3 regions of the Janthinobacterium sp. 64 genome follow, and region 3 is predicted to be linked to each of the others. Evidence: predicted binding sites of a transcription regulator. Region 3 holds the regulator's gene; each other region holds the start of a gene.
What was found. The regulator LexA, encoded in region 3, represses DNA repair genes until DNA is damaged. The targets are predictions, from matches to a motif close to ACTGTATNNNNATACAGT.
Positions count from the first base shown of each region.

Region 1: imuA (translesion DNA synthesis-associated protein ImuA) is a predicted target of LexA. The motif match lies at 4,352-4,369, and genes of this name have one in related genera.
Region 2: recA (recombinase RecA) is a predicted target of LexA. The motif match lies at 5,005-5,022, and genes of this name have one in related genera.

Region 1 covers NZ_PHUG01000001.1:5,154,808-5,162,512, forward strand. The annotation lists gene CLU91_RS22655 (error-prone DNA polymerase) at 1-2,188, opposite strand, end outside; gene CLU91_RS22660 (Y-family DNA polymerase) at 2,192-3,664, opposite strand; gene imuA (translesion DNA synthesis-associated protein ImuA) at 3,597-4,340, opposite strand; gene CLU91_RS22670 (hypothetical protein) at 4,805-5,209, shown strand; gene CLU91_RS27985 (hypothetical protein) at 6,219-6,848, shown strand; gene CLU91_RS27990 (hypothetical protein) at 6,848-7,705, shown strand, end outside.
Region 2 covers NZ_PHUG01000001.1:3,120,394-3,128,098, reverse strand. The annotation lists gene CLU91_RS13800 (6-phosphofructokinase) at 1-131, opposite strand, end outside; gene CLU91_RS13795 (sodium:solute symporter family protein) at 248-2,296, opposite strand; gene CLU91_RS13790 (DUF4212 domain-containing protein) at 2,293-2,607, opposite strand; gene CLU91_RS13785 (sensor histidine kinase) at 2,600-4,132, opposite strand; gene CLU91_RS13780 (response regulator) at 4,129-4,863, opposite strand; gene recA (recombinase RecA) at 5,113-6,213, shown strand; gene recX (recombination regulator RecX) at 6,421-6,876, shown strand; gene CLU91_RS13765 (class I SAM-dependent methyltransferase) at 6,972-7,705, shown strand, end outside.
Region 3 covers NZ_PHUG01000001.1:2,183,933-2,191,637, reverse strand. The annotation lists gene purF (amidophosphoribosyltransferase) at 1-1,518, shown strand, start outside; gene CLU91_RS09605 (cystathionine gamma-synthase family protein) at 1,625-2,866, shown strand; gene lexA (transcriptional repressor LexA) at 2,933-3,568, opposite strand; gene rpsF (30S ribosomal protein S6) at 3,845-4,234, shown strand; gene priB (primosomal replication protein N) at 4,255-4,554, shown strand; gene rpsR (30S ribosomal protein S18) at 4,580-4,870, shown strand; gene rplI (50S ribosomal protein L9) at 4,898-5,353, shown strand; gene CLU91_RS09575 (replicative DNA helicase) at 5,489-6,874, shown strand; gene CLU91_RS09570 (DUF47 domain-containing protein) at 6,968-7,594, shown strand; gene CLU91_RS09565 (inorganic phosphate transporter) at 7,637-7,705, shown strand, end outside.

The sequences.
Region 1 (7,705 bases), 3.0 Mb from region 3:
CGAACGCTTCGTCGTATCCGCGTGCGAGCATGCCGGAAAGCAGGTCATCCTCGAACTGTGCAAGGTTGCCTTTGCGCTGCCACGCAGCCATGGCTCGTCGAAGTGCATCTGCTTTACCGGCGGAGAACCCGGCTGCGACCATGGCAATTGACATGACCTGTTCCTGGAAAATCGGCACGCCGAGGGTTCGCTCTAGGACGCCCTGAATTTCAGCGCTGGGGTAGCTCACGGGTTCGAGACCTTGCCGACGCCGGATATAGGGCTGAATCATTCCGCCTTGTATTGGCCCTGGTCGAATAATCGCAATCTCGATTACTAGGTCGTAGAACGTGCGTGGCTGCATGCGCGGCAGCATAGACATCTGCGCGCGGGACTCAATCTGAAACACTCCCATCGTCTCAGCTGCACAAATCATCTGGTAGGTTTCGGGGTCCTCGGCTGGGATATCCCCCAATTCAAACCTGCATCCACGCTGCTCGGAAACCAGTTCGAGCGCGCGACGAATACAAGACAGCATGCCTAACGCAAGAAGGTCGATTTTCAATAGTCCCACTGCATCAAGGTCATTCTTGTCCCATTGGACGACGGTACGGTCGTCCATCGCCGCGTTTTCAATTGGTACCAGGCGAGACAGTTTCGTGTGCGAGATGACGAAGCCGCCAGGGTGTTGCGAGAGATGCCGCGGCATGCCAATCAGTGCGTTGGCGAGGTAACTCCATTTCTCGGCAATAGGCGAATCGGGGTCAAAACCACATTCCAGTAGGCGCTGCTGCAAATCAGCGTGGCCACCCCACGAGTTGCGAGCCTTTGCAACTTTGTCTACTACGCTCAGGTCGACGCCAAGGGATTTGCCTACATCACGTAATACCGATTTGGGACGATAAGCAGTCACCACAGCGGTTAATGCCGCTCGCATGCGGCCATATTTTTTGTAGACATATTGAAGCACTTCTTCACGCCGTTGGTGCTCAAAATCGATATCGATGTCTGGTGGCTCATTACGCTCTTTGGACATGAACCGTTCAAACAGCAGTGTGCCTCGTGATGGGTCCACCTCGGTCACGCCCAGACAGTAGCAAACAGCGCTATTGGCTGCAGAGCCACGGCCTTGGCAGAGGATTTGTTGGGCTCGGGCGAATCGCACAATGTCGAACACAGTTAGAAAATATGGCTCGTACCGCAGCTCTTCGATGATGCCCAGTTCATGCTCAAGCTGGGCATGGACGTTCTCTGGAATTCCGTGCGGGTAGCGCCAATGGGCGCCAAGGTACACTTCTTTGCGCAAATATGTTGCCGGCGTTTCGCCCTCGGGAACCAGCTCGTGCGGGTACTCATAGCGAAGTTCATCGAGTGAAAAATTGCAGAGCTTCGCCAAGCGCGTAGTCTCTGCTAAGGCTTCGCGGGGATACAGATTGCCCAAACGAAGACGCGAGCGCAGGTGTTGTTCGGCGTTCGGAGGCAGCTTGTAGCCGCACTGCGCGACAGGAATGACGTGGCGGATGGCGGTCATGGTGTCGTGTAACGGTTTGCACGAGCGCACGTGCATTCTCACATCGCCTGTGGCAACAATCGGCATGCTGAATTCGCCGGCGATGTCGTCCACCAACTGGCGGTGGATTCGGTCTTTGTTCCGATGATGTAGCGTGAGCGCGATGCGGGCCCGACCGGGTGCGCACTGTACAAGCCACGCAGCCTGGCGTGCGACTTCTTCGTATGTCGCGCCATATCTTGGCGACAGGATGAACTGGCAATCGGGCAAGCCACGAAGGTGAACGAGGTCGCCCACTGGCGTCGCGATATCGCGCGGCCGCACCAGATAACTCCCTTTGTCTGCGCTCATCCTTCCAACGGTAATCAGTTCGCTCAAGTTGCCATAGCCGTTCTTGTTCGTGGCGAGAAAGATGAGCCGAAATGGAGGACTGCCGTCTTCAGGGGTGACTTCCATTTGGCTGCCGATAATCAACGGTAGCCCAAGCTCCTTCGCGGTGATGTGTGCACGCACGACACCAGCCAGAGAGCATTCGTCAGTAATGGCCAGGGCCGAGTAACCTAAGAAGTAAGCTCGTTCGACTAGCTCGTCCGGCGCCGATGCACCCCGCAGAAATGAGAAATTCGAGATACACTGTAGCTCGACGTATTCAGGTAGAGCTGCCCCTGGTGCGGGTGGCTTGGATGGGATGGTGTGCATCGTTCACGCAAAGAGCCCATGCAGATACCAAAGCACGTCGTCGCGCACGCGCTCTCGATAAATCCAGTAGCAGCTTTGATTAGAGGCTTGCGCAACATAGTAATCGCGCGCCGCCGTCTGGTCCGCCCACCAGCCTGCTTCTAATCGTTCGGGGCCTTCGATAAATCGCAGCTGACTCATATAAAACGGACGCTCGTCGCGCATCAGTAATTTAATCGGTTTGGGCAGTAACCAAAATGGACGCCCTTCGAGAATGTCTTCGATTTGAGAGCGCGGTTGCTTTGTTGTAGCGGACACCCAGCTGTTGCACACCTCTGGGCGGTAGTCATCCACGTCTGCGGGAACAAGCACATTCTCCGGACCGAGCCGAGCTGTAAGCAATTCCAGCAGACGAGCAAATTCTTGAGGTGAACCGCCTGGCTCCGGGAACAGCGACTCGTTTGGCGGCAACATCGCCTCGACATCGAGTACCTGCAATCGCAGCGCGATGACGGGGCGCTCCAATTCCACTTTGGCCAGCCGCTCCTTCAGCAGACGCACGAGATGTTGTTCCTGCCACGCCGGCTCGGCGAGGGCTATTTCAATTGGGGTTGGTGGTACTGCGGAACGGCCACGCTCGTGTTCCAGGAGCAGCGTGAATGTGCGCACTGACTGCTGCAATGAGACCAGCCACCCGACCAGTTGCAGGATGAGGCTGGTGGCGCCGTATAGCAGGGCATCCGCATTCTCTACTCGGCCGAAAGTCTCCGCCCGCACGTTGAATGTCAACGGTGGCTTTATCCACTCGTGCATCTCTGGGGCCTCGCCATAGGCGCGGTCTAGTGCTGCGAGCATCTCTTTACTTGTCCGGCGGAGCAGTCCTGTGCGCGGCAACTTGCGAAGCTGGCCTATGCGCTTAGCTCCGATATCGGTAAGCCAATCGTGAAAGGGCCAGGCAGCGGGAACGAGACCGCATGGCAATGCATCGAGTCGACGGTGTAGAGTAGTAACGGACAGCGCGCGGCGCCGCAGCGTTAATCCTTTGATTCGATGACTGTGTGCAAGCAGCCATGCTCCCTCGGCGGTGGGCGCGGCTCCTAAGCGTGCAGTAAAGCCTAGCTCTTCGATATTGCGCATCACGCGGCTACACAGTGCATGGGGACCTCGAAACAGCGTGAGACTAGCGCTCACATCCAGCAGCACCGAGAAATCTGGCTGGAACGTCACTTCCGGCGTGTACTGCATCAGCGCGGTCGCGACTGCCTCCATCGCCCTGGTCTCTTGTTCAGGAGCGCGCTCTAGTGTTTGGGTAGCGGGTGATACGGCGGACACGCCGCCGGTGCGCATGCCAACGCGCACCCCGTCACGCGCTGCATCACGTGACATTGTCAGAACGGCGCCTTTGTCGATAACGACAACGGCTGCCGCTTCAGACCATCGCGGACGCATACACTCGAGAGGTAGGAGTGGCAGGTACACACTCAACAGCATTTTCATTTTCAGGGACCGGCTTGTGGGCAACCGGCATATCTACGAGTGGTATAAAAATCGGGGCGTCGCATGTCGGCCCTTGGCGTTTAATGATGTCTGCCGATACACCTCCAGCTGCAGGGCGCAGTGCGATGCGCAAAGGCGATACAGAAGCGTCTGAAGCTGCCGCTAGGGGCCGAACGAGCCATAACCAGGTATCGGTACTCTGAGCTGCGAGATTTAACCGCCTAAGGGACTCTGGGCGAACGTTCGACTGCCAAATCACCACTGCCCCGCAGCTACCATTTTTGAGAATCTGTTCCGCAGACCACAGGGCGTCGGCTGAACTTTGCGGCCTCAACCACAACAGGTTTCGGTCATTTAGATGCCACGACCGGCATGCCATCGAATGGGGCAAATACGGCGGCTGTACGAATGCTATGCGCTCTTTTTGCGACAGCTTGGCCAAACATGGCTTCAGCAGTTGCATCTCGCCGATTCCATGTTGCTCAACCAGGAGCTCCACAAGGGATGAACGGGGCCAGCCTCTATTTGGTAACTCAATATCCAACTTCTCGTAGCCGGTGCCCACAGTGGTAGCGCGCGACACGGCAAGCTCACTGGCCCGCCATACGCTAGAGCGCAAGGCCTGGTCTAGAGCAACTTTGCTAGCAGGTGTTATTTCGAGTGGGGCGGCAACCATTGCTTTATTTACCTGTGTTTATGTACAGTATTTTTAGTATAGTCGGCTACTGTACGACCTAGCAAGGAGATTTTGTTGTCAACTTGAATTTAAAAATCGTTGAGGGTGAGGACGTCGGTGTGATGACTGCCGATGTGCGAAAGCACTTGAGCAGGTGACAAGTGGAAGGGGCGACCTTAAACTTCTCTATTTAGGGACATTGCATGGCCTACCGAAAATTTCGAGGTAACCGCAAGACTTACGCAATCCAGCGAGCAGGAGTCGCGATGGACCGCGTCATCGCAGCCACCACGCCGGAAACGAAGCGCCAGGCAGCGCGCTGGGCCAGGGCGTGGTTTGCTGCTGGGGGAAGTCCATCGGTAGCTAAGATGTCCCGTAAGGTACATGCTCATAGAAGCCTTCTAGACCCACAACTCGACGCTCGAGTATGATGGCGAGAGGCTAATATCGATGCAAAAGGCACTATGAATATTGAACTCGGCGATGAGCCGCAAGACGAGTCAGAAGCGGCGCTCTTCGCCGCGCTGCCATCAGATTTCCCACGTCCAACCAATCTAAGCGCCGTTTCAGGCGCCCAGCCTAAATTCTCCATGAATCGGTACCAAGGCCGATTCTACAGTCCTGGCTGCTCGCCGCCGGAGCTGCTCGAGCGCTGGAACAACTGCGAAGACCTTGCGCAACAACTCGCCGTATCGTCCCTTGAATCCAAGGCTGGGAAACGCTCGCACATGTCAGAGACTGAGATTCTCGACCAATATTTGCCGCGGCTGATTGCAACGGGCTGGGTATCCGAGCCAGAGGCCAGGTGGGTAATGCGCCGAACCGCCGAACTGGTCGGATGGCAGGTTCCACCGTCCGCGTCATCCTGACTTGCTTCATGACAGGAGCACATGGCGATGATAATCCGACCACATCCGTACCAAGCTGCTCCGAGCTAACGAAAGCCGTACTTAGGCGGCTTCATCATTTATGTCTAGGACTTAGATTGTAATCGACGCCGGCGTTACCGTTTCGCTCGGCCACTTTTCGAAGACCTTTTTTGAAAGCACGCGCCATTGGTGCTTCTTCAAAGCGGTACATCGACGGTGCAAACTCTTTGAAATAGCGTTCGCGCAGGTCGCCCCAGCTCTAGAGGTCGAGAGGCAGATGCTCACAGGCGATAGCGTCCTCGATGACGTGCCGGCGCTCGCTGCTAACGCGCTTGAGCAGTCGGCTCTTATTTTCAATCAGCCAGCGCTTGAACGACGCGGGCTAGGTCTGCAACGTCTCCTCCGCTAGCTCAGCGTACTGCCACCCCGCACGCTCAGCCAAAGCTGGGGCCTGCGGCCGCTCGGGAATGCGTAACGAACCCGTGTACGGCATCGAAACGAGCTTCGTACCGTATTCCACGTACTTACCGTTGGAAATCGGTACCTGACGTTAACCTGCGACTCATTACCGCTGCCAAACACAATCCGCCGCGAATCACCGATAAGTCAGCTGCGAATTTCGCTTCTTTATCCCAAGAATAAACAAAGGAAGTTCTTGGAAACGCCAAGTATCAGAATACCTCCAATTCTGCCTTTCTGAAAATGTGACCAAAGATGCAACACGACAACGACAAAGATATGTTTCCGTAGTAATATGCTCGTTACGATACTCCTTTAGAGTTAGGTCTTCCTCATGGTAATAAGTAGAATTGTAGTTAAAAATCACAAGCCAAAAAAGCAAATTAGGAGACGAACACGGAAGTGCAAACTGACCGTCAATGCTCCGACGCAACAAACTGCTTTGTCTAAGCTGCTCTGCGGCGATACTCCTTCTCACGAAAGCGGGATAACAGAAGTACTCCGACATTTAAGTGACTCTATCGATAACGTAGTACGAACTGTTATCCAGATGGATTACACTGATTCCGCTAAGCTAGCACTAATGGCTCCATTCTTTGCTCGCAGTATTTTGGAACTGGGCAGTACAGCCATCTTGGCAAGGCTCGACCCATTTAGATTGCTGATACTAAGAGAAAGCCAGAAACAACCTGATTATAAAATAGATAAATCTCATAAATCATCCATCCGATGGGCGGGCGATATTCTTGCGGACAAGGTAACCAATCTATGGGAAGACAAAGCGCTACAAAATCCCACTAGAGCTTTGTTGGGAGCCTATTTTATGGAGCTAGTTTGGAGCCCCCATTTCGAATTAATGCTTGATTCGGTACAAAATATTAATGGCGATGAATGGATTTCAGAGCTAAGAAAGAAGGATTCCAAACGATTCTGTAGCGAATTATTATCTGACTTCACGTCAGTATATTCTGAACTTTCAAAGGGAATTCATCACGAATTTGTCATTCCAATTACTGCAACTTTTGATGAGTCAACTATTCGAGAGTTATTGAGAAAAGTAGTTTTTAATATATCAACATTGGGGCTAATTTTGTCAGTAGTCGATTATGCAGCCAATCCGATAGCTACAGCAAACGCAGCAATAGCTTATAACCAAATACAAAAAATGGGGCTTTTCTAATGTCATTAGACGATAATTCTTTACTTCTTGCCGCAGAAGATTTTCCGGCAGAGGACTTTGAACGATACCACCACTTTTCCCGTCAGGAACAAGCATTCATTTCGAAGCTCATGGCGCACGGGCCAGTATTATTAAAAGGAGCACGGGGAAGCGGGAAAAGTGCGTTAATGCTTGAGGCTACGCGTCGAATGTATCCACAGAACGTTACCAGTTCTGTTTTCGGAATTTATATCAGCCTTCGTCATTTGGATTTATTAAGGAGCGAAGGGGAAAAATACGAGAGGATGTTATGTGAGCTAGTGATTGATGCTACTGCACACACGTGTGAAAATGAGCCATTCGATTTTGAGTGCAAACCAACGGTTACATCTCTTCAAAAAGCACTTTCAAAAATTGCTAGCGCTTCAGGAAAAAGGGTCGTTGTTCTATTTGACGATGCGGCGCATATAGGGCGAGAAGCACCCCTTCACGAGTTCTTTGATATTTTCAGAACGCTCTCAAATAGCAATATATCATGCAAAGCTGCAATTTATCCTGGAGTCACTAAATTTGGCACTCGTTTTGATGTATACAACGATGCCACGGTCATCGACGTATCTAAAAATGACGAATTGGAGGGCTATAGCGAAGGCTTTTCAGAGATATTAAAAATGCGTTTTAATGGAACATTGCCGCGGTCCGTCTTTACAACTCAGTTCGATGTTGATTCTGTTGCCGGTTTTATGGGCCGCGCCGTTTTAGGCAACATGAGGGGCTTCATTTTTGCGTGTAATGCGTTGTCGGAAAACCTAACAAACAATAAAGTAGGCCTAACGACAATCACCAAAACACTTATTCATTTAGCAAGTAACTATTAC
Region 2 (7,705 bases), 940 kb from region 3:
CCGTGCAGCGCGCCATACACGCGCGTGACATGCTGAAAGCGCCGCGATTCGAGCACCACGCCCACCAGCGACTGGTTGATGACGGCGGTGGGGCCGCCTCCCTGGGCAACAAGAATTTTTCCAGACGGCATGGGATTTCCTCGTAAATGGCGCGGCCCTCCAGCCTACTCCTTTTTTGCCGGGACGCTGTCTTTTCCGATCGTTCTGTCGAGGAATTTCTCCACGTTGCCCAGTCCTTGCTGCGTTGTTACTCCGGCGCCCGGATATGCTCGACCAACCCCGTGCTGCGGCGTCCCGGCGCCGGCGTCAGCCAGCTGACCAGCACGGCGGCGGCCAGGCCGGCCGGCACGCCGAAGATGCCGGCCGAGATGGGTGCAATATGAAACCATTGACCGCTGGCATTGCCGCCCAGCATGGTACTCGTGTGCAGCATGTAGTACAGGCACACGCCAAAGCCCGTCAGCATGCCGGCCAGCGCGCCCTGGTAGTTGGCGCGCTGCCAGAACACGCCCAGCACCAGCGGCGGGAACAGGGTCGAGGCGGCCAGGGAAAAGGCCACGCCCACCAGCGACAAAATGTCGGCCGGCTTTTGCGAGGCCGCATAGGCGGCGATGAAGGCCACGGCCAGCAGCAGCAATTTTGAAATCGTCACGCGCTTTTGCGTCGAGGCACTGGGATCGACCACCTTGTAATAGATGTCGTGCGACAGGGCATTGGAAATGGCCAGCAGCAAGCCGTCCGCCGTCGACAGGGCGGCGGCCAGGCCGCCGGCCGCCACCAGGCCGGAAATCACGTAGGGCAGGCCGGCGATCTCGGGCGTGGCCAGCACCAGCACGTCGGCGTCGATGAAAATTTCCGCCAATTGCACGATGCCGTCGCGGTTGACGTCGACGATGCTGATCAGGGGACTGAGCTTGTCCACATTGGCCCAGTACGACACCCAGGTGGGCAGGTTCGTGTATTGCGTGCCTACCAGTGCCGAGTAAATATCGTACTTGACCAGCACGGCCAACGCAGGAATCGTGAGATAGATCAACAAGATGAAAAACAGGGTCCAGAAGACGGAGACGCGCGTGTCGTGCACGGACGGCGTGGTATACGATCGCATGAGGATATGCGGCAGCGCGGCCGTGCCCAGCATCATGCAGAACACGAGGGCCAGGAAATTGTTGCGCTTGATGTCGGACTGCTCGCGGTCCGCGGCGGGAAACGGCTGCGCGTGCGGAATGATGGGTTCGGCGCGTTTCTGGTTTTGCGCCTGCGCCGCCTGCCACAGCACGCGTGCCTCGTCCGGGCTTTTCGGATAGGCGATCAGGTAGCGCTCGGCGTTGCGGATATCGAACAGTGAGGTATTGCGCTGGCGTAAACTGTCGAGCTGGCGCTGGGCCGCCAGCCGGCCTTGCTCCCAGGAAGCGGGCAAGTCGGCGATGCGCTCCTGGTAGCTTTGCGCGCGCTGGCGGAAGATGGCGCGCACGGCGTTTTCTTTCGGGTCCGTTTCCAGCACGTGTTCGCGCGCGCTCAGTTGCGTCAGCACCTTGCCGTAGGCGATCTGCGGCACGGGATTGTCCGCATGCTTGACCGACAGCCACATGGCGGGAATCAGAAAGGCGACGAGAATGATGATGTACTGCGCCACCTGCGTCCAGGTGATGGCGCGCATGCCACCCAGAAAGGAGCACACGAGAATGCTTGCCAGGCCCAGGAAGATGCCGACGGAAAAATCCACGCCCGTGAAGCGCGAGGCGATCAGGCCGACGGCATAGATCTGCGCTACCACATACGTAAACGAGACGATGATGGTGGCGGCCACGGCCACCACGCGCACGCTGGCGCCCCGTTTGTCGGTGCCGCTGCCGTAGCGGGCGGCGAGGAAGTCGGGAATCGTGTACTGGCTGAACTTGCGCAGATAGGGCGCGATCAATAGCGCCACCAGGCAATAGCCGCCCGTCCAGCCCATGATGAAGGCCAGACCGTCGAAGCCGTTCAGGTACAGGCCGCCGGCCAGGCTGATGAAGCTGGCCGCCGAAATCCAGTCGGCGGCCGTGGCCATGCCGTTGAACATGGCCGGCACCCTGCGCCCCGCCACATAGTATTCGGTGACGTTCGAGGTGCGGCTGATGACGCCGATGGTGGCGTACAGGGTGATGGTGACGAGCATGAACAGGTAGCCGATCCACGCGCGTGGCATGCCTTCCTGTTCCAGCACCGACAGGGCCAGCAGGAAGGCGGCGAAACCGGCTGTAAACAGCAGGTAGTAGCGGCTCAGCCGGGCAAAGAAGCTGCGCTGGCCGCTCATGTTTGCTCCCCGGCATGAAAATCGCGGTCCAGGCGCCGCATGCGCCAGGCATAGAAGGCGATGATGGCCAGGTACACCAGCGAAGCGCCCTGGGCCGCCATATAGAAGGGCAGCGGCCAGCCGAACAGGTTCAGGTGCAGCAGTTCACGCGCATAAAACACGGTCAGGAAGCCCGTCAGCAGCCAGACCAGCAACAGGATGGCCGTCAGGCGCCGCGTCTTGTGCCAGTGCACGTCGAGGCGCGCCTGCAGCCCGGGGCTGGGCGTGCGCGTCGGCCGCAACGGCGCTGCAGGAAGGCTGGGCTTATCCATACGTGATGTCATTCTCTTCTGGTGCGTCAGGCAACAGCAGCGCAATGCTCAGGCGCAGCAGGGTGCCCGGCAGCTTCGGCGACTGCGCGCGCGGATTGTTAAAAATATCGACTTCGGCGCCATGCTGCTGGGCAATCTCGCGCACGATGGCCAGGCCCAGGCCGCTGCCGTCGACATTGCTGCCAAGAATGCGGTAAAAGCGTTCAAACACGTGCGCCCGCTCGGCCTGCGGTATGCCGGGGCCCGTATCCTCCACTTCCAGGATGGCCAGTTCCAGGGTGCTGCGCACGCGCACCGTGACGCTGCCGCCCGGCGGCGTGTAGCGCAGGGCATTGTCGATCAGATTGCTCAGCAGTTCACGCAGCATCATGGCATTGCCTGAAATCATGATCGAGTACGCGGGCTGCTCGAAGCCCAGGTCGATATGCTGGGCAAACGACGCTTGCACCCAGTCCTGCACCACGCCGCGCGCCAGTTCGCTCAGCTCGATCGGCTCGAACGCCGTGCCCGCCTGCGGCTGGTTTTCCGCGCGCGCCAGGGCCAGCAGCTGGTTCACCAGGCGCGTGGCCGCTTCCGAACTTTTCGCCAGCTGCAGCAGCGAGCGGTGAATCTCGTCGTGGTCGGTCTGGCGCAGGGCCAGCTCCGATTGCATGCGCATGCCGGCCAGCGGCGTTTTCATCTGGTGCGCGGCATCGGCGATGAAGCGTTTCTGCATGTCGATCGACAGCGACAGCCGCGCCAGCATCTCGTTGAGCGAACCGACCAGCGGCGTGATTTCCTCGGGCACCTGGCCCGATTCGATGGGCGATAAATCGTCGGGCGGCCGCGCGCGTATGCGCTCCTGCAATTGCGCCAGCGGCGACAGGCCGCGTGCCAGGGCAAACCAGACCAGGGCCAGGATCACGGGCAGGATGATGAACTGCGGCAAGATCACGCCCTTGATGATTTCGTTGGCCAGCTGGGCGCGCTTTTCCAGCGTCTCGGCCACTTGCACCAGCGTGCGGCGCGGTTCGTCGTCGCTGCCGGATGGCATGTCGAGATAGGTAAACGCCACGCGCACGGGCGTGCCGTGGATGGTGTCGTTGCGAAACAGCACCATGCCGCTGCGGTATTTGTCGGGGTCTTGCGGCGGCGGCAAGTCGCGGTCGCCGTCGAGGTATTCGCCGCGCCCGCCCACCACCAGGTAATACAGGGTGTCGACATCGTCGCCGCGCAGGAAGTCGCGGCCGCTGCGGTTCTTGTCCGGCAGGCGGCGCAGCTGCGCGCCGTCGGCTTGCTTGACCTGCTGCGTCAGCACCGTCACGCTGTCTTCCAGCGCATGATCGAACGGTTGATTGGCGATGCCCTTGGCCACCAGGTAGGTGATGGCGATGCTCATCGGCCACAGCAGCAGCAAGGGGGCCAGCATCCAGTCGAGGATTTCGCCAAACAGCGAATGCTCGATGGTGTCGTCCTGTTCCGTGGTGGGCGGCTCGAACCAGTCGTCGTCGTCCACCTCGTCCGCTGGCGCTTCGCGCGCCTTCACTTGGTGGCGGGTCCGCTGACCGGGGCTGCCGCCTCGCCCGCTTCGGCATTCAGGCGCGCCGCTTCCGAGTATTTTTCCAGGCAATAGCCGAGGCCGCGCACGGTGGCGATGCGCACGCCGCCCACCTCGATCTTCTTGCGCAAGCGGTGCACATACACCTCGATGGCGTTGTTCGACACTTCTTCGCCCCATTCGCACAGGTGGTCGACCAGTTGCTCTTTCGAGACGAGGCGGCCGGTGCGGCCCAGCAGGATTTCCAGCAAGCCCAGTTCGCGCGCCGACAGGTCGAGCATCTGATCGTTGATGTAGGCGCTGCGTCCCACCTGGTCGTAGCTGAGGGGGCCGTGCTTGATGACGGTGGCGCCGCCACCAGCGCCGCGGCGCGTCAGGGCGCGCACTCTTGCCTCCAGTTCCGACAGGGCGAACGGCTTGGCCATATAATCATCGGCACCGAGGTCGAGGCCATTCACGCGTTGTTCGATGGAATCGGCGGCCGTCAGGATCAGCACCGGCAGCAGCGAGGCGCGCGCGCGCAGGCGGCGCAGCACCTCCAGGCCGGACATCTTCGGCAGGCCCAGGTCGAGGATCAGCAGGTCGAATTCCTGGGTGGACAGGGCCGTATCGGCCTCCTGGCCGGTCTTGACGTAGTCGATGGCATAACCGGACTGGCGCAGCGAGCGGGTCAGGCCATCGGCCAGCACGCTGTCATCTTCGGCAAGTAAAATACGCATGGTGCACTTCCTATGCTTGCAACATCAGGACATCTGAGGTGTGTATTGTGTTTCATTTTCCGCAAGGTGGCGAGTTTTTGTGAAAAACCAGGCTTGTATTGACCTGTTTCAAAACAAATCCACGTTCCGCTTGCATTGATCACTGTTTTTTTATACAGTACTGTCTGTGTAAAGAATTTAACCCACTGGCGCTATCGCAGGCTGCAGGATTCAAATGGATTCGCAACTGTAGGACGGCTGAAAGAACATATGGACGATAAAAAAGCTGTAGTACCCGCATCGGAAAAAGCCAAGGCGCTCGCCGCCGCACTGGCGCAGATCGAGAAGCAGTTTGGCAAAGGTTCGGTCATGCGCATGGATGCCAGCGCGGTGATCGAAGAAGTGCAAGTCGTGTCGACCGGTTCGCTCGGCCTCGATATCGCGCTGGGCGTGGGCGGCTTGCCGCGCGGCCGCGTGGTGGAAATCTACGGTCCTGAATCGTCGGGTAAAACCACCTTGACCCTGCAAACCATTGCTGAAATGCAAAAACTTGGCGGCACGTGCGCCTTTATCGATGCCGAGCACGCGCTCGACGTCGGTTACGCGCAAAAGCTGGGTGTGAACCTGCACGAATTGCTGATCTCGCAACCGGACACGGGCGAGCAGGCACTGGAAATCTGCGACGCCCTCGTGCGTTCGGGCAGCGTCGACCTCGTCGTCATCGACTCCGTGGCCGCACTGACGCCACGCGCCGAGATCGAAGGCGACATGGGCGACTCGCTGCCAGGTCTGCAAGCGCGCCTGATGTCGCAAGCCCTGCGTAAATTGACCGGTTCCATCAACCGCACCAATACCCTGGTCATCTTCATCAACCAGATCCGCATGAAGATCGGCGTGATGTTCGGCAGCCCGGAAACCACCACGGGCGGCAATGCGCTGAAATTCTACGCCTCCGTGCGCCTCGATATCCGCCGCACCGGCTCGATCAAGTCCGGCGATGAAGTGATCGGCAACGAAACCAAGGTCAAGGTCGTCAAGAACAAGATCGCGCCACCGTTCAAGGAAGCGCACTTCGACATCCTGTACGGCGCCGGCACCTCGCGCGAAGGCGAAATCCTGGACCTGGGTTCGGATGCCAAGATCGTGGAAAAATCCGGTTCGTGGTACAGCTACAACGGCGAACGCATCGGCCAGGGCAAGGACAACGCCCGCGCCTTCCTGCAAGAGCGTCCCGCGCTGGCCCGCGAAATCGAAAACAAGGTCCGCGCGTCGCTGGGCGTGCGCGAACTGCCGCCGCTGGCTGCTGAAAAGCCGGAAAAAGCGGATAAAGCCGCCGACAAGGCTGCCAAGGCGGAAGCCAAGCCAGAGTAGGCCGGATGAGCGCGGCAAAGCCGCGCGTAATCCGACAACACCACAGACGTCAACAATGTTGTCGGATTACGGCCCAAGGGGCCGAATCCGACCTACGCATGGCTTGCCGCAAGGTATGACCCCGATCGCCGTCCCGCGCTGTTGCGCCGGGCGGCGATTGTGTTTGGGTGCTGTGATCGTGGAATGAATGAAAGACAAGGTGGGTGTATGGCTGCAGTACAACTAAGCCTGAAGGGCAGGGCGCTCCGCTTTCTGTCGATGCGCGAGCATAGCCGCATGGAATTGCGGCGCAAGCTGCAGCGCCATGCGCAGGAAGGCGACGACGTGGAAGCCTTGCTCGACAGCCTGGAGCAAGCCAACTGGCTGTCGCAGGAGCGCTTTTCCGAGTCGCTGATCCACCGCCGCTCGGCGCGTTTCGGCAATAGCCGCATCATGGCGGAATTGCAAAGCCATGGCATCGGTGGTGAAGCGCTGCAGGAACTCAAGGCGGGCCTGGCCGAAGGCGAGACCGCGCGCGCCTGCGAAGTGTGGCGCCGCAAATTCGGTGCAGTGGCGCAGGATGCCGAACAGCGCAACAAGCAGGTGCGCTTCCTGATGCAGCGCGGCTTTTCGCAGCGCGCCGTGCAGGTGGCCTTGAAAGGCCTGGAGCCCGAGGATGAGTAATATTTATTAACTTGACAGCAAGGATCAGTTATTCTGCCTAATTGCTGCTGCGCATGTTGCGTCCCAGCTTATTTACTTGATATACGGGACACCTGATGAGCGCTTGGCATGCTGGCTACACGGCCGAAACCGCATACACCTACGGCTATTACACGGAATTGAACCCCTTGCGCATACAGTTGTTGCTGCTGAGCTGGGGCATACAGCCGCCGAAGGTCAGCACCGCATGCGAGCTCGGCTTTGGTCAGGGCATGACCGTCAATATCCATGCCGCCGCGTCCGGCACACGCTGGTATGGCACCGATTTCAATCCGGCCCAGACTGCCTTTGCGCAGGAACTGGCCGAGGTCTCCGGCAATGGCGCCGTGCTGTCGGAACAATCGTTCCAGGATTTTTGCGCCCGCAGCGACCTGCCTGACTTCGATTTCATCGCCCTGCACGGTATCTGGAGCTGGATCTCGCCGGAAAACCAGGCGCATATCACCGATTTCCTGGCGCGCAAGCTCAAGCCGGGCGGCGTGCTGTACATCAGTTACAACACGCAGGCGGGCTGGGCGGCGATGGCGCCGATCCGCGACCTGATGGAGCAGCACAGCCGCGTGCTGAGCGCGCCGGGGCAGGATTCCCTGACGCGCGTGGGCAGCGCGCTCTCCTTCGTCAACCGCATGATGGAGACCAAGCCGCGCTACCTGCTGGCCAATCCCACCATTGCGCTACGGTTGCAGCAGCTCAGCGAGCAGGATCCGAATTATCTGTCCCACGAATACTTCAATCATTACTGGCAACCGGTATCGTTTTCGGCCATCAAGCCGGTGCTGGCAGGGGGCAA
Region 3 (7,705 bases):
GGCATCGTCGGCGTCGTTTCCCATCAACCTGTCAATCAATTGCTCTATGATGCATTGTTGCTCTTGCAACATCGCGGTCAGGACGCGGCAGGGATTGCGACCAATCACAGCAGTATGTTTTCCATGCACAAGGCCAATGGTCTCGTGCGTGACGTCTTCCGTACGCGTAACATGCGTTCGCTGCAAGGCACGACGGGCATCGGCCATTGCCGCTACCCGACGGCCGGTTCGTCGAGCGAAGAGGAAGCACAACCGTTTTATGTGAATGCGCCGTTCGGCATCACCCTGGCGCACAATGGCAACCTGACCAACTGGGAACAGTTGAAACAGGAAATGTTCAAAAATGACCGCCGCCACATCAATACCGATTCCGATTCGGAAGTGCTGCTCAACGTGCTGGCGCATGAAATCCAGGAAGCGACGACGGGCCTGAACCTGGACCCGGAAGCCATCTTCAAGGCCATCACCGTGCTGAACCGCCGCGTCAAGGGCGGCTACGCTGCCGTCGCGCAAATCGCCGGCGTGGGCTTGCTGGCCTTCCGCGATCCGCACGGCATCCGTCCCTTGTGCCTGGGCATCAATGAAACGGAGCAGGGTCCTGAATACCTGATCGCTTCCGAATCCGTGGCCCTGGAAGGCATGGGCTTCCGCTTCGTGCGCGACATTGGTCCCGGCGAAGCCGTCTTCATCGATGCCGACAAGAAATTGCACAGCGCCCAGTGCGCCGACAATGCCAGCCTGAACCCCTGCGTGTTCGAATTCGTCTACCTGGCCCGTCCCGACTCCGTCATCGACGGCGCCTCGGTGTACGCCACGCGCCTGAAAATGGGTGAATACCTGGCTGAAAAGATCCGTGCCGAATTGCCTGACGTGCATATCGACGTGGTCATGCCGATTCCCGATTCCTCGCGTCCGGCCGCCATCCAGCTGGCACTGGCGCTGAACCTGGAATACCGCGAAGGCTTCATCAAGAACCGCTACATCGGCCGCACCTTCATCATGCCGGGCCAGGCGGCGCGCAAGAAATCCGTGCGCCAGAAGCTCAACGCGATCCCGTCCGAATTCAAGGATAAAGTCGTGCTGCTGGTCGACGATTCCATCGTGCGCGGCACCACCAGCCGTGAAATCGTGCAGATGGCGCGCGAAGCGGGCGCGACGAAAGTCATCTTCGCCTCGGCCGCGCCACCGGTGATTTACCCGAACGTGTACGGCATCGACATGCCGACGCGCGATGAGCTGATCGCCTATGGCCGCACGACGGAAGAAGTGTGCCGCGAAATCACGGCCGATTACCTGGTGTACCAGGATATCGGCGCGCTGAAGCAGGCGATCGCCGACGTCAACCCGGCGCTCACCAACTTCGAGGCGTCGTGCTTCGATGGCGTGTACGTGACGGGCGACGTGTCGCAGGAGTATCTGGACCGCCTGGAATATGCGCGCCACCATCCGAAGGCGGCAGCGCCCGAAGATACGCCGCGTTCCCAGCTGAACCTGAACCTGGCAACAACGGAAGCATAAGTACCTGCCCGGCCGATGCCGGGCTTTTTTTCGGGGTCGGACCTTCAGGTCTGACCCCGGCATTTGCCTTGGGTTACGCGGCAAATCGAACTCCGGAACTTCCACCATGACCACCAAAAAAACCTACGGCTTTACCACCACCATCCTGCATAACGACCGCCGCAAGGGCATCGAGCACGGCTCGCTGCACAAGCCCGTGCATACTTCCGTTGCCTTCGGTTATGCCGACGCGCGCCAGCTCGCTTCCGTGTTCCAGGGCAAGGAGCCGGGTTTCCGCTACGGCCGCCAGGGTAACCCGACGGTGTCCGCGCTGGAAGACAAGGTCAACCAGATGGAAGACGGCGTGTCCACCTTGTGTTTCGCCACCGGCATGGGCGCCATCGGCGCCGTGGTGCAATCGCTGCTGCGTGCGGGCGACCATGTGGTGTCGTCGGCCTTTTTGTTTGGCAACACCAACAGCCTGTGGCAAACGGTGACGGGGCAGGGCATCGCCGTGACGTTCGTCGACGCCACCGATGTCGCCAACGTGGCGGCCGCCATCACGCCGGCCACGCGCATCGTGTTTGTGGAAACCATCGCCAACCCGCGCACGCAGATCGCCGACCTGAAGAAAATCGGCGACCTGTGCCGCGAGAAGGGCATCCTGTACATCGTCGACAACACGATGACCACGCCGTACCTGTTCCGCCCGAAAGCGGTGGGTGCGGGCCTGGTGGTCAATGCGCTGACGAAATCCATCGGCGGCCACGGCAATGCGCTGGGCGGCAGCTTGACGGATACGGGCGTGTTCGACTGGACGCAGTACCCGAACATCTTTGAAAACTACAAAAAGGCGGCGCCGGCGCAGTGGGGCATCGCGCAAATCCGCGCCAAGGCCTTGCGCGATTTCGGCGCATCGCTGGGCCCGGAAGCGGCGCACCATATCGCCGTCGGCGCGGAAACCATGGCCTTGCGCATGGACCGCACCTGCTCGAACGCCCTGGCGCTGGCCACCATGCTTGCCGCCGACCCGCGTGTAGCGGCCGTGCACTACCCGGGTTTGCCAGTGCACCCGCAGCACGCGCTGGCGACGGACTTGTTCCGCAGCTATGGCTCGCTGTTCAGCTTTGAATTAAAAGACGGTATCGACTGCTTCGATTTCCTCAATCGCCTGAATCTGGCCATTCCAGCGAGCAACCTTGGTGACACGCGCACCCTCGTCATTCCCGTCGCGCACACGATCTTTTATGAGATGGGCGCCGAGCGCCGCGCCAGCATGGGCATTGCCGAGTCCTTGATCCGCGTGTCGGTGGGTATTGAGGATGAGGCCGATTTGCTCGAGGATTTCCGTAGCGCCCTGGATGTATAAAACGCCTGGACAATAAAAAAGGGCCGCAACAGTCATGCTGTTGCGGCCCTTTTTGCATGTACTTGATTAATGCCAGCTGCGCATCAGTCCCACCGCCAAACCTTCCAACGCAAACTCGTCTTCCGGCGACACGGTGATCACCTTGAAGTCGGGGTTTTCCGGCAGCAGTTCGATGACGGAACCCGTTTTTTTGTAGCGCTTGACGGTGACTTCGTCGCCGATGCGGGCCACGACGATCTGGCCATTCTTGGCGCTGTCGACCTTTTTCACGGCCAACAAGTCGCCATCCATGATGCCGGCGTCGCGCATGGACCAGCCGCGCACCTTCAGCAGGAAGTCGGGCTTGGCCGAGAACAGGGCCGGGTCCACGTTGTAGCTCGCTTCCAGGTTTTCCTGTGCCAGGATGGGCGAGCCTGCCGCCACCCGGCCGATCAGGGGCAGCGACATCAGCAGTGCTGCCGGCACCTTCGATGCCGGCGCTTCAGCGGCCGCACCGATCAGGCGGATGCCGCGCGAAGTGCCGGGCGAAATCTCGATCGCGCCCTTGCGGGCCAGGGCCTGCAAATGCTCTTCGGCCGCATTGGCCGATTTGAAACCCAGTTCATTGGCGATTTCGGCACGGGTGGGTGGAAAACCCGTGTTTTCAATCGCGTCCTTGATCAGGTTCAGGATTTGTTCTTGTCGTGCTGTCAGCTTGATCATGAGCGGTGGGTGCATACTAAAATGCTGTCTATATGAACAGTCTGTATTTTTGTACAGTATCGCCCACTATGCAAGGGGATTTCCGCTATTTGCGCGAATTTCGTGCGAAATACTGGAATGGGCAGGAAAAAACGCCTGGCCTGCCCCGTGCGCGGGCCGCTTGTTGAAGGAATGATTGAAACGTTTGCAAAAGGCGGTTATAATCTTCGGCTGACCTTCCCACACCCGTCTTGACGCCGGGGTGGGCGATTATCAATCCGACCTGAAGGAGTTTGCATGCGTCATTATGAAATAGTCTTTATCGTCCATCCGGACCAAAGCGAGCAAGTGCCCGCGATGATCGAACGCTACAAAGCCAGCGTAACCACCCGCGGCGGTTCGGTTCACCGCGTGGAAGATTGGGGCCGCCGTCAAATGGCTTACTCGATCCAAAAGCTGCCTAAAGCACACTACATCTGCCTGAACATCGAATGCGACAACGAGACCCTGGTCGAGTTGGAAACAGCATTCAAATTCAATGATGCCGTGTTGCGTCACCTGACCGTTAAAATGAAGAAAGCTGAAACAGCTCCTTCGCCGATGATGAAATCGGTACAACGCGAAGACGCGGCCAAAAGCCACCGCACCGAAGCACCAGCAGCCGCTCCTGCCGCAGCCGCCGCTTAATTCTTGACCAGGATCGTGCGCTGAACCAGCTACAAGTTACCGCCATCATTGCCGAGCGCGAAATATTGCGCTATACCCCGGCAGGGTTGCCGATTGTGAATGCAGTATTGCAACACAGTTCGCAGCAGATGGAAGCAGGGATTGCCCGTTTGACCGAGTTTGATGTTGCCGCGCTAGCCGCTGGCGAAATTTCAGGCCGGTTCAGCCAGGCAAGCTTGGGCGGGGTGTATCAGTTCACGGGTTTCCTGGCCAGGAAGAGCCGCAACAGCAAGAGTTTGGTGTTTCACATCATTGATTTTAGTGCAGTCAATTCTGACTAGCGCATTTTAGATACAGGAGCCTGACATGGCATTCGGTAAAAAGTTCGACAAAAATAAGCTCAAGCTTAAAGAAAAACGCAAACAGCAAAACCCTTTGTTCAAACGTAAGAAGTTCTGCCGCTTCACCGCAGCGCACGTTGAGCAAGTCGACTACAAAGACGTCGACACGCTGAAAGACTTCGTCCAGGAAAACGGCAAGATCATGCCAGCACGCCTGACCGGTACCAAAGCGCACTACCAGCGCCAAGTCGACACCGCAATCAAGCGCGCTCGCTTCCTCGCGCTGCTGCCATACACCGATCTGCACCACGCTTAATCGGTCAGATATTCCTGGAGAAGAACTATGCAAATCATTCTGTTAGAAAAAGTTGTTAACGTCGGTAACCTCGGCGAAGTCGTCAAAGTCAAAGACGGTTACGCACGTAACTTCCTGATCCCGCAACGCCTGGCACGTCGTGCCACGGCAACCGCTGTGGCTGAATTCGAAGTCAAGCGCGCCGAACTGGAAAAAGCTGCTGCCGCCAAACTGGCCGCATCGCAAGCCCAGGGCGAAAAACTGAGCGGCCTGACCGTTCAAGTTGCTCAAAAAGCTGGTGTTGATGGCCGTCTGTTCGGTTCCGTCACCAACTTCGACATCGCTGAAGCGCTGACCAAGCAAGGTTTTGCTGTTGAAAAAGCACAAATCCGCATGCCTACCGGCCCGCTGAAGATCGTTGGCGAGCACAACGTTTCGGTTGCTCTGCACACCGACGTGGTCGTGGAAGTTGTTATCGCTGTCGTACCAGACGCGAACGCGTAATTGTCTGCGGGCCTGGCCCGCAAGCATTGCCGCACGATGAAAAGCCGGGTTCGCCCGGCTTTTTTGTGGCCTTTTTTTCGCTCATTTTCAGCCCTTTATTTTTGCCAGCACGCCGAAGCGGGTATAATTCGCGCCATGAACGCCCCCTCTGATCCGCAACTGGATTCCCTCCGTATTCCGCCGCATTCGATCGAAGCAGAACAATCCGTCATCGGTGGTCTGTTGCGCGACAATGCAGCGTATGACCGCATCGCCGACTTCATGCATGCGGAGGATTTCTATCGCTATGACCATCGCATCATCTTCGAGCAAATCGTCAAGATGATTAACGGCTCCAGGCCGGCCGATGTCATTACTGTTTTTGAAACCCTGACCCAGCTCGGCAAGGCCGATGATGTGGGCGGACTCGCTTACCTGAACGCCATGGCGCAAAACACGCCATCGGCCGCGAACATCCGGCGTTATGCCGAGATCGTGCGCGACCGCGGCGTGCTGCGCAAGCTCATCACCGTCGCCGACGATATCTCCGGCACGGCCTTCAGCCCGCAAGGCAAGGAAGTCAAGCAGATGCTTGACGAGGCCGAATCGAAGATTTTCGCCATCGCCGAAGAAGGCGCGCGCGGCGCCCAGGGCTGGACCGCCATCCAGCCCCTGCTGACGCAGGTGGTCGAGCGCATCGACGAGCTGTACAGCCGCGACAACCAGAGTGAAATCACGGGCGTGCCCACCGGTTTCATCGACCTCGACCGCATGACCTCCGGTCTGCAGCCGGGCGACCTGGTGATCGTAGCCGGCCGTCCTTCGATGGGCAAGACGGCGTTTTCCGTCAACATCGGTGAAAACGTGGCCATCGACAGCGGCTTGCCCGTGGCCGTGTTCTCGATGGAGATGGGCGGCGCCCAGCTGGCCATGCGTATGCTCGGTTCCGTGGGACAGCTCGACCAGCACCGTCTGCGCACGGGCCGCCTGAACGACGAAGACTGGCCGCGCCTGACCAACGCGATTCAAAAGATGAACGACGCGCAGTTGTACATCGATGAAACGCCGGCCTTGAATTCGATCGAATTGCGCGCCCGCTCGCGCCGTTTGTCGCGTCAATGCGGCAAGCTGGGCCTGATCATCGTCGATTACTTGCAGCTGATGTCGGCCAATAGCCCGGGCGACAACCGCGCCACGGAAATTTCCGAGATTTCACGGGGCTTGAAAGGCCTGGCGAAAGAACTCGGTTGCCCCGTGATCGCGTTGTCGCAGCTGAACCGCTCGCTGGAGCAACGCCCGAACAAGCGTCCCGTGATGTCGGACTTGCGCGAATCGGGCGCTATTGAGCAGGATGCCGACGTGATCCTGTTCATTTACCGTGACGAGGTGTATAACCCCGACTCGCCAGACAAGGGGACGGCCGAAATCATCATCGGTAAACAACGTAACGGTCCGATCGGCAGCATCCGCCTCACCTTCATGGGGCAGTACACCAAATTTGGCAATTACAGTGGTGGCCTGGCGCTTTACCAAGGCGACTAAGACTCAGCAGCACTGATATTCCATTGGCCGCCCCCTCATACGGGGCGGCTTTCTGTAGTAAATAACACGACTCAATGCTTAACGGAGAATGACATGTTTGGACGCTTGATGCCCACTGAGGGCAAGTTTTTTGAATTGTTTAACCAGCACGCGGAACTGTGCGTCAAGGGCGCTAAAGAAATGCTCGGCCTGATGACCAATTTCGATGACCTGGAAAACCGCGTGCATGCGATCGAAAGCATCGAGAAACAGGCGGACAAAGTCACCTACGCCACCGTGGAAATGCTGCACAAGACCTTCATCACGCCGATCGACCGCGACGACATCCATCAGCTGATCACGCGCCAGGACGACATCCTCGACCTGCTGGAAGATGCGGCGCAAACCGTCTCGCTGTACGACCTGAAAGCCGTCACGCCGGAAGCCAAGCGCCTGGCCGAACTGGTGCTGGCCTGTACCGAAAAAGTACGCGACGCCGTCGCCATGCTGCACAACATGGACAACTCGCGCAAGATCGTCGCCATCTGCGAAGAGATCGACCGCCTGGAATCGGACGCCGACCACGTGATGCGCGCCGCCATGTCCAAGCTGTTCCGCGACGAACCGGACGTGCGCAACCTGATCAAGCTGAAAGCGATCTACGAAATTCTGGAAACCGTGACCGACCGTTGCGAAGATGTGTCCAATATTATCGAAGGCATCATCGTCGAAAACGCGTAAGCGTTGGGCCTGTCCTGAACCAGAATCAGAAAAGAAACTACAATGACCATACAAATCAGCATCTACGTGCTAGGCCTGTTGATCGCCCTCGCGCTGCTGTTTGACTTCATG